One region of the Methylobacterium sp. Gmos3 genome, then DNA from elsewhere that is predicted to be linked to it. Evidence: predicted binding sites of a transcription regulator. Region 1 holds the regulator's gene; each other region holds the start of a gene.
The links. Region 1 encodes PhoB, which activates phosphate uptake and scavenging genes when phosphate is short. Its sites were predicted from a motif close to TGTCATNNANCTGTCAT; they were not measured.

Region 1 (3,268 bases):
ACCTGATGCCCTGCGTCTTCCCGGTGCTCTCGATCAAGGTGCTCGGCCTCGTGCGCCAATCGGGCGAGAGCCGGACCCGCGTGCGCCTGCACGGCCTCGCCTACACGGCCGGCGTGCTCGCGAGCTTCCTCGCCCTCGCCGGCCTGCTGATCGCCCTGAAGGGCGGCGGGGCGAGCCTCGGCTGGGGCTTCCAGTTGCAATCGCCGCCGGTCGTGGCGGGGCTCGCCTATCTCCTCGTCGCGGTGGGCTTGAGCCTGTCGGGGGTGTTCAGCCTCGGCGGACGCTTCACCGGCCTCGGCGACGGGCTGGCGCGGCGGGCGGGGCTGCCGGGCTCGTTCTTCACCGGCGTGCTCGCGACCCTTGTCGCCACCCCCTGCACGGCGCCGTTCATGGGCGCGGCGGTGGGTTTCGCCCTGACGCAGGGGCCGGCCGTGGCGCTCGCCGTGTTCGCCGCCCTGGGGCTCGGCCTCTCCCTGCCCTTCCTGGCCCTCACCCTGTGGCCCGGCGCCGTGCGGGTGCTGCCGCGCCCGGGCGCGTGGATGGAGACGCTGAAGCAGGCCCTGGCCTTCCCGGTCTACGCGACGGCGGCGTGGCTGATCTGGGTGCTGGCGCAGCAGGTCGATGCGCGGGGGCTGTTCGCGGCCCTGATCGGCGTGGTGCTGGTGGGCTTCGCCGCCTGGGCCTGGGAGCGCAGCCGGGGCACGACGGCCCTCGGGGAGCGGATCTTCCAGGGCCTCGCCGGCCTCGCGATCATCGCCGTGGTGACGCTCGGCTTCGGGCTCTCCCAGCAGCGGGCGGTGCCGGCGGCGCAGGCCGCCGCCGAGGGCACCGAGCCCTATAGCCAAGCCCGGCTCGACACCCTGCGGGACGCGCGCCGGCCGGTCTTCGTGAACCTGACGGCGGCGTGGTGCATCACCTGCGCCGTCAACGAGACCACCTCGCTGTCGCGGCCGTCGGTGCAGGCGGCGATGCGGGCGAAGGGCGTGACCTACCTGAAGGGCGACTGGACCAACCAGAACCCCGAGATCACCCGCCTGCTGGAACGGCACGGCCGCAGCGGCGTGCCGCTCTACCTGCTCTACGCGGGCGGTGGCGATCCCACGATCCTGCCGCAGATCCTCACCGAGGGCACGGTGCTCGAGGCGCTGGCCGCGATCCCCGACCGCACGGCCGAGGCGCGCTGACGCCCTACGGCTCCAGCGAGAAGGTCTCGTCGAAGGCGTAGCCGGAGCCGCGCACGGTGCGGATGGGGTCGGTCTGGCGCGGGCCGTTCAGCGCCTTGCGCAGGCGGCCGACATGCACGTCCACGGTGCGCTCGTCGATGTAGACGTCGTGCCCCCAGACCCCGTCGAGCAATTGCTCGCGGGAGAAGACCCGGCCGGGGCTGAGCATCAGGAATTCCAGCAGGCGGAACTCGGTCGGCCCGAGATGCAATTCGTGGCCCCCGCGCCGGACCCGGTGGCCGGTGCGGTCGAGCTCGATGTCCCCCGCCGCCAGCCGGTCGGCTACATGGGCGGGCTTGGCCCGGCGCAGCAGCGCCCTGACGCGGGCGAGGAGTTCGGGCACGGAGAACGGCTTGACGATGTAATCGTCCGCCCCTGTGCCGAGGCCGCGCACGCGGTCCCCCTCCTCGCCCCGGGCGGTCAGCATGATGACCGGCAGGCGCTCGGTCTCGCGGCGGGCGCGGATGCGGCGGCACAGTTCGATGCCGGACAGGCCCGGCAGCATCCAATCCAGAAGGACGAGGTCCGGCGTGCGCTCGGCGAGGAGCAGTTCGGCGTCGTCGCCGCGCGCGGCGGCATCGACGCTGAAGCCTTCCGCCTCAAGGTTGTACCGCAGGAGGGTGGTGAGCGCCTCTTCGTCCTCGACGATCAGGACACGCATGCTCGATGGTCCATTCCACGCCCGATCCCCCCGGCCGGAGGCGACCGAGGGGTCGGGCAACGCTGCTACGCTCGAACCGTCACCGCCGCCGGGGCGGTGACGGCGTTGGTTCACGCGCCGGGGGTGACGGTCGCGTAGTTCGAGGCGTCGTTTTTCGGCCGGTCGCCCATGAAGATCTCGCCGGTGGCGAGGTAATGGATCGTCTCGGCGATGTTGGTGGTGTGGTCGCCGATCCGCTCGACGTTCTTCGCGCAGAACAGCAGATGCGTGCAGAACGAGATGTTGCGCGGATCTTCCATCATGTAGGTCAGGAGTTCGCGGAACAGCGAATTGTAGAGGGCGTCGATCTCGCCGTCGCGCTCCCACACGTCATGCGCCGCCTTGGTGTCGCGGCTGGCATAGGCGTCGAGTACGTCCTTGAGCTGCCCCTCCGCGAGGTCGCTCATGTGGCGCACGCCGAGCACGATCTTCTGCGCGGGCGCCTGGTCGGCGATGGCCGTGACGCGCTTGGCGACGTTCTTGGCAAGGTCGCCGATGCGCTCCAGATCGCCCGAGACGCGGATCGCGGAGATGGTCTCGCGCAGGTCGACCGCCAGCGGCTGGCGCCGGGCGATGAGCAGGACGGCCTTCTCCTCGATCTCGCGCTGGAGCGTATCGAGGCGCTTGTCGGCGAGGATGACGGTCTGGGCGAGGTTCTCGTCCTGGCGGGCCAGCGCGAGGGTCGCCTCGCCGGTCATCTTCTCCGCGACACCGCCCATCTCCGAGATCGAGCGGCGCAGGTCTTCCAGGTCCGTGTCGTAGGACGTGACGATGTGGCCGGGCATGGCGAGACCTCTGCGGTTGGTGGTCGGTGGCTCAGCCGAAGCGGCCGGTGATGTAGTCCTGCGTCTTACGCTCGTTCGGGTTCATGAAGATCTTGTCGGTCTGGCCGAATTCGACCAGCTCGCCGAGATACATGAACGCCGTGTACTGCGAGATGCGGGCGGCCTGCTGCATGTTGTGCGTGACGATCACGATGGTGAACTCGTCGCGCAGCTGCTCCATCAACTCCTCGATGCGGCCCGTGGAGATCGGGTCGAGGGCCGAGGTCGGCTCGTCGAACAGGATCACCTCCGGCTTCTGCGCCACGGTGCGGGCGATGCAGAGGCGCTGCTGCTGGCCGCCGGAGAGGCCGGTGCCGGGCTGCTTGAGCTTGTCCTTCACCTCGTCCCACAGGGCGGACTTGCGCAGCGATTCCTCGACACGGACGTCGAGGTCGGCATTGGGCAGCTTCTCGTAGAGGCGCAGGCCGAAGGCGACGTTGTCGTAGATCGACATCGGGAAGGGCGTCGGCTTCTGGAACACCATGCCGATGCGCGAGCGCAGCTCGTTCAGGTCGACGCTG
Region 2 (3,268 bases), on a different contig from region 1:
GTGCCGATGGACAGGACCATTGCGGCCGCAGAAGGTCTTGGCAAACGCAAGTCTTGGCGGCCGGGATCGGTTGCAATGATTGGGAGGAGGCGTCCGGAGTTTCCCCGGAACGCGCGGAAGAGGCGGGGGGATCATGTATCTCGCCGCGATGGCTTCCGATGAGGGCCGTGATGCCGCACGCGCTGGAAGCAGGCCTGCGTCCCGCGATCCCGTCCCGGCCGGTCCGGCGCGTCTGCGTGCGGCTCGACCGCACCGCCCTGCGCGGCTGGCACCTACGGCTCCTCGAACGCCTGACCCAGCGGGATGATTGCCGGCTCAGCATCGAGGCGGTCGAGGGCGGCGCGTCCGCGTTGCCCGCCAACGCCGAATTGCTGTTCCGGCTGGAGGCGACGATCCACGGCCTGCCCCGGCCCGGCCTCGCCACCCCCGCCGCGCCCGTGGCGCTCGCGCCCTACGAGGCGGCGGAGGCGACCGCGCCCGACCTCGTCATCGACCTGTGCGAACGGCCTTCGGGCGAAGACGGGGCGGTGTGGCGCCTCGACGTCGACGGCGTACCGGGCGAGGCGGGGATGCTCGCCTCGCTGTTCGCGGGCCGCGTGCCCGTGGCGGCCCTGCGCGACGGCGACGGCGCGGCGGTGGCCGCCGGGCGGCTCGGCGCGGAATCGCAGACGGTGATGCTCGTCGCCTTCGAGGATTACCTCGCCCGCACCATCACGCTCATCGAGGCGGCGCTCTCGGGCGGCGCCTCGCGCGAGCTGCCGGAGGGGGTGCTGGCGCCCCTCGTCCCGGCGGGGGGCTTCGACATCGACGGCTGGACCGCCCGGCGCCGGGCGGCGGAAAACCTCGGCCGGCGGATCGCCCGGCGGCTCTACGGCCTGTGCTTCCACGGCGAGCGCTGGCGGGTCGGCTGGCGCCGGACGCAGGGGCCGGACCTGATCGACCTGCGCCGCCACCCGCCCGGCGGCTGGACCGACCTGCCCGACGACGGGCGCCGCTTCTATGCCGATCCGGTGGCCGTCGCCCGCAACGGGGCGGTGACGCTGTTCGTGGAGGAGTTCGACTACAGCCGCGCCAAGGGCGTGATCTCGGCGGTGCGCTTCGGGCCGCGCGGGCCTGTCGGGCGGCCGGAACCGGTGCTCGAGCGCGACACGCACCTGTCCTACCCCTTCGTGTTCGAGGCGGGGGGCGAGGTCTGGATGATTCCCGAATCGAGCCGGTCGGCCACGATCGACCTGTACCGGGCGACGCAATTTCCCGGCGGCTGGGTGCACGAGGCGGTGCTGGTCGAGGGCGTCGTGGCGAGCGACGCGACGCTCCTGCGCCATGACGGGCGCTGGTGGCTCTTCGCCACGGTGCGGGTGGGGGGCGGCTCGTTCTCCGATTCCCTGCATCTCTGGCACGCGGCGGATTTCCGGGGGCCGTGGACCGCCCATCCCCGCAACCCCGTCCTAATCGACGTCGCCTCGGCGCGGCCCGCCGGACCCATCGTCTCGCGCGACGGGGCGCTCATCCGCCCGGTGCAGGATTGCCGGGGCGGCTACGGCGCAGCGCTCGGCCTCGCGCGGATCCTGCGGCTCGATCAGGAGGACTTTGCCCAGCGCGTCGAGGCGCGGCTCGCCGCCGGCCCCGATTGGCCGGGCTCGCGCCTGCACATGTACAGCGCGGCAGGGGGGCTGGAGTTCATCGACGGCTCCCGCCGCCCGCCGATGCGGCGTCCCAGAGGCTGAACGCCGCGCTTGAGCGGACGTCTTCTTCCGGCTTCGTCATCGAACGGTCACAGAGCGTCCGACAAGGCACGGGGCGAACTCTCCGCCAAAGGGGCCCCGGCATGGATTTCCACCGCCGCTTTACCGTTCTGATGTGCACCCCGGCCTTCGACCCGGACGATCTCGAGGGCGCGCGCGTCAACCAGATCGTGTCGGCGGTCGAGCAGCGGGGCTTCGAGGTGGTGCGCGCGCGGCGCGTCGAGGACGCGGCCATCGCCGTGCAGACCGACGCGGCGGTGGGCTGCCTCGTGGTCGATTGGGGCAAGCGCGGGCTCGACGGCAAGGCCGCCGCCCTCATCGACATGATGCGCCGGCGCGGGCTGGAAATGCCCATCGTCATCATGGTCCGCCGCAAGCGCCTCGAAGACATCCCCGTCGAACTGCTCGACTTCATCGACGGCTACATCTTCCTCGCGGAAGAGACGCCGGAATTCATCGCCCGCGGCCTCGTCAGCCGGGTGACGCAATATGCCGAGACGCTGAAGACCCCCTTCTTCGGCGCGCTGGTCGATTACGCCGAGAAGGGCAACCAGCTCTGGACCTGCCCCGGCCATAACGGCGGCATCTTCTACAACCGCTCGCCCATCGGCCGCATCTTCGTGGAGCATCTGGGCGAGGCGATCTTTCGCGACGACCTCGACAACTCGGTCCTCGACCTCGGCGACCTGCTGACCCACGAGGGTCCGGCCCTCAGGGCGCAGAAGGAGGCCGCCGCGATCTTCGGGGCGGAGAAGACCTACTTCGTCCTCAACGGCACCTCCGCCTCCAACAAGATCGTGCTCTCGTCTCTGGTGGCCGAGGACGACCTCGTCCTGTTCGACCGCAACAACCACAAGGCCGCCCACCACGGCGCCCTGTTCCTCGGCGGCGGCATCCCGATCTTCCTGGAGACCGACCGCAACGCCTTCGGCCTGATCGGCCCGATCTGCCATGAGGCGCTGGACGAAGGACGGATCCGGGAAAAAATCAGAAAAAACCCCCTCGTGACCGACCGGGAGGCGTGGCGCCGAGAGCGGCCGTTCCGCGTCGCGGTGATCGAGCAATGCACCTACGACGGCACGATCTACGACGCGCGGATGATCGTGCAGAAGATCGGCCATCTCTGCGATTACATCCTGTTCGATGAGGCCTGGGCCGGCTTCATGAAGTTCCACCCGCTGTTCCAGGGCCGCTACGCCATGGGGCTGACCGGCCTCGACGAGACATCGCCGGGGATCGTCGCCACGCAATCGACCCACAAGCAGCTCGCGAGCTTCAGCCAGGCCTCGCAGATCCACACCAAGGACAGCCACATCCGCGGCCAGACCCGCCGGGTGGAGCACAAGCGGCTCAACGAGAGCTTCCTCGTCCACGCCTCGACCTCGCCCTTCTATCCCCTGTTCGCCTCGCTCGACGTCGGCGCGCAGATGATGAAGGGCCGCTCGGGCATGATCCTGTGGGACGACACGATCCGGCTCGGCATCGAGTGGCGCAAGAAGGTCCGCGCCATCCGCCGCGAGTTC
Region 3 (3,268 bases), on a different contig from region 1:
GCTCGCCGCCCTCGCGCACCAGGAACATCTCCACCGCCAGCACCCCGACATAGTCGAGGGCGTCGGCGATGGCGCGGGCGATGCGGTAGGCCTCCTGCGCCGTCTCGGGGGAGACGCCCTCGGCCGGCACCCGCGTGAAGGCCAGGATGTGGTTGCGGTGCTCGTTCTCGCAGAGGTCGAAAGCGGCGAAGCTCCCGTCGGCGCCGCGCGCGGCCACCACCGAGACCTCGCGCTCGAAGGGCACGAAGCCTTCGAGGATCAGCGGCGCGCCGCCGAACTCGGCGAAGATCGCGTTGCGGTCGCCCTCGCCGGGCTCGCGGATGATGCGCTGGCCCTTGCCGTCGTAGCCGAAGCGGCGGGTCTTCAGCACCGCCGGCAGGCCGATCGTCTCCAGGGCGCGGGCGAGGTCGTCCGGCGTGTCCACCGGGCGGAACGGCGCCGTGGGGATGCCGAGGCGATTGATGAATTCCTTCTCCGAGAGCCGGTCCTGCGTCGTCGCCAGGGCCTCGGCGTTCGGGTGGAGCGGAGCGTGGCGGGCCAGCACCTCGGCGGTGGCGCGGGGGATGTTTTCGAACTCGTAGGTCACGACATCCACCGACGCCGCGAAGGCCGCGAGCGCCGCCTCGTCGTCATAGGCGGCGCAGGTGGTGCGGGCGGCCACGTCGAAGGCCGGGCTGTCGGCATCGGGGGCGTAGACATGGACCTTCAGCCCATGGTTCGCCGCCGCGAGGGCGATCATGCGGCCGAGCTGGCCGCCGCCGACGATCCCGAGCACCGCGCCGGGGGCAATCGCGTTCTGCGTCACTGTCCTTGAGTCTCCGGCCGTTCGGCCACGGATGCGCTCTGCGCCGCGCGCCACGCGTCGAGGCGGTCCGCCAGCGCCTCGTCCGAGAGCGCCAGCACGGCGGCGGCGAGCAGCGCGGCGTTCACCGCCCCGGCCCGGCCGATGGCCAGGGTGCCCACCGGCACACCCGCCGGCATCTGCACGATGGAGAGCAGGCTGTCCTGCCCCGAGAGGGCCTTCGATTCGACGGGGACGCCGAAGACCGGCAGGCTGGTCATCGCAGCGGCCATACCCGGCAGGTGCGCCGCGCCGCCGGCCCCCGCGATCACCACCTTGAACCCGGCCGCGCGCGCGCCCTTGGCGAAGGCGACGAGCCGGTCCGGCGTGCGGTGAGCGGAAACGATGCGGGCATCGTAGGGGATCGCCAGCGCATCCAGGGTCTGCGCGGCATGGCACATGGTCGCCCAGTCCGACTGGCTGCCCATGATGATCGCGACGGGTGGCGCCGACATGCGTGGTCCCAGCAAAAGAGGGCGCTTAACCGCGTAGGCGGCGGTCCGCAAGGCGGGACGGCTGCCGACCCACCGCTCTCAGGCGATGATGTCCGGCGTCAGCACGTCCTCGATATGGGAGATCCGGTCCCGCAGGGTCAGCTTGCGCTTCTTCAGCCGCTGGATCTGCAACTGATCGCCCGCCACGTTCTGCTCCAGCGCCTCGATGGCGCCGTCGAGGTCGCGATGCTCCTCGCGCAGCCGGACCAGTTCCGCTTCGAGATCGGACTGCCCGTTCTCACCCGACTCAGCCGCCATCGCACCCTGGAAAACCGAAACCCCTTCGAAGGTCAGAAGCATGCGTCACGCCTCGGCGGTGGGCAAGCGCCGGAGCAACCCTTGCGAAAGGTTGCCCAGCGAAAACGCTTCGACAGGCCCGCGAACCTGTGTCAGTCTGCCCGTGTCAGAACAATGACAGGAGATTCGCCTCATGTCGCTGCAGACGCATCTGAGCCAACTCGCCCGCAAGCACGAAGCCCTCGAGCGCGAGATTCAGGAGGCCATCCACAGGCCCTCGGCAAGCGACCAGCAGATAGCGGAACTCAAGCGCCGAAAACTTCACCTCAAGGATGAGATGAACAGGCTCCAAGCCAACGGCACCTTGCACTGACCCACCTCAGATAGGCCAAGGCAGGCCGCGCCGCTCCCCACAGGACGGCGCGGCTTTTTGATGCCCGAAGGTCCGGGCGGCCCACCGATGACGGTGCGGCCGGCGATCTGGTAAGCTCGGCGCGAGACGGCGGAAGACCGTCGCACGACCCCGAGGACACGCCATGCCCGCGAGCCGCTACGCCGAAACCCACGCCGCCGCCGCGCGCGACCCCGAATCGTTCTGGCTGGACGCCGCCCGCGCCATCGCCTGGGACCGGATGCCGGAACGGGCCTTCGACGGAGCCCAGGGCCCCTACGGGCGCTGGTTCCCGGATGGCCGGCTCAACGCCTGCTACAATGCCGTCGACCGGCACGCGGAATCCGAGCGCCGCGACCAAGTCGCGATCATCCACGATTCGCCCGTCACCGGCACCAAGCGGACGATCACCTACGGCGCATTGCGCGACGAGGTGGCGACGCTCGCCGCCGTGCTCGCCGACCTCGGCGTCGGCAAGGGCGACCGGGTGGTGATCTACATGCCGATGGTGCCCGAGGCGATGGTCGGGATGCTCGCCTGCGCCCGGCTCGGCGCGGTGCATTCGGTGGTGTTCGGCGGCTTCGCGGCCAACGAGCTCGCCAAGCGCATCGAGGACGCGCAGCCGACGGTGGTGCTCGCCGCCTCCTGCGGCATCGAGCCGAACCGGGTCGTCGCCTACAAGCCGCTCCTCGACGCGGCCATCGCGGCCTCCGCGCACAAGCCCTCGGCCTGCTTGATCTTCCAGCGCCCGCAATGCCGGGCCGACCTCGACCCCGCCCGCGACCACGACTGGGCCGAGACGATGGAGGCCGCGCGGGCGGCGGGGAAGCATGCCGGTTGCGTGAGCATGGCGGCCACGGACCCGCTCTACGTCCTCTACACCTCGGGCACGACGGGCAAGCCGAAGGGCGTGGTGCGCGACACCGGCGGCTACCTCGTGGCGCTCGCGTGGTCGATGCCGAACCTCTACGGCGTCGCCCCCGGCGAGACCTATTTCTGCGCCTCGGACATCGGCTGGGTCGTCGGCCATTGCTACATCGTCTACGCGCCGCTCCTGCACGGCTGCACCACGGTGCTCTACGAGGGCAAGCCGGTGGGCACGCCGGATGCCGGCGCGTTCTGGCGGGTGCTGGAAGAGCACAAGGTCGTGTGCCTGTTCACGGCGCCGACGGCTTTGCGCGCCATCAAGAAGGAGGACCCGCAGGGCGAACTCGTCGGCCGGCACGACCTGTCGGCCTTCCGCTCCCTGTTCCTGGCGGGCGAGCGGGCGGACCCGGATTCCGTCGCCTGGGCCGAGCGGGTGCT

Region 2: ACS5Q7_RS13830 (Orn/Lys/Arg family decarboxylase) is a predicted target of PhoB. The motif match lies at 1,762-1,778, and genes of this name have one in related genera.
Region 3: ACS5Q7_RS01540 (YdcH family protein) is a predicted target of PhoB. The motif match lies at 1,736-1,752, and genes of this name have one in related genera.

The regions. Positions count from the first base shown of each region.
Region 1 covers NZ_JBWJYL010000005.1:62,590-65,857, reverse strand. Annotated here, with positions in the region: gene ACS5Q7_RS11570 (protein-disulfide reductase DsbD family protein) at 1-1,184, shown strand, start outside; gene phoB (phosphate regulon transcriptional regulator PhoB) at 1,189-1,884, opposite strand; gene phoU (phosphate signaling complex protein PhoU) at 1,995-2,708, opposite strand; gene pstB (phosphate ABC transporter ATP-binding protein PstB) at 2,740-3,268, opposite strand, start outside.
Region 2 covers NZ_JBWJYL010000006.1:144,554-147,821, reverse strand. Annotated here, with positions in the region: gene ACS5Q7_RS13835 (glucosamine inositolphosphorylceramide transferase family protein) at 171-1,727, shown strand; gene ACS5Q7_RS13830 (Orn/Lys/Arg family decarboxylase) at 1,829-3,268, shown strand, end outside.
Region 3 covers NZ_JBWJYL010000001.1:301,500-304,767, forward strand. Annotated here, with positions in the region: gene ACS5Q7_RS01525 (5-(carboxyamino)imidazole ribonucleotide synthase) at 1-805, opposite strand, end outside; gene purE (5-(carboxyamino)imidazole ribonucleotide mutase) at 802-1,296, opposite strand; gene ACS5Q7_RS01535 (YdcH family protein) at 1,375-1,593, opposite strand; gene ACS5Q7_RS01540 (YdcH family protein) at 1,766-1,945, shown strand; gene ACS5Q7_RS01545 (propionyl-CoA synthetase) at 2,109-3,268, shown strand, end outside.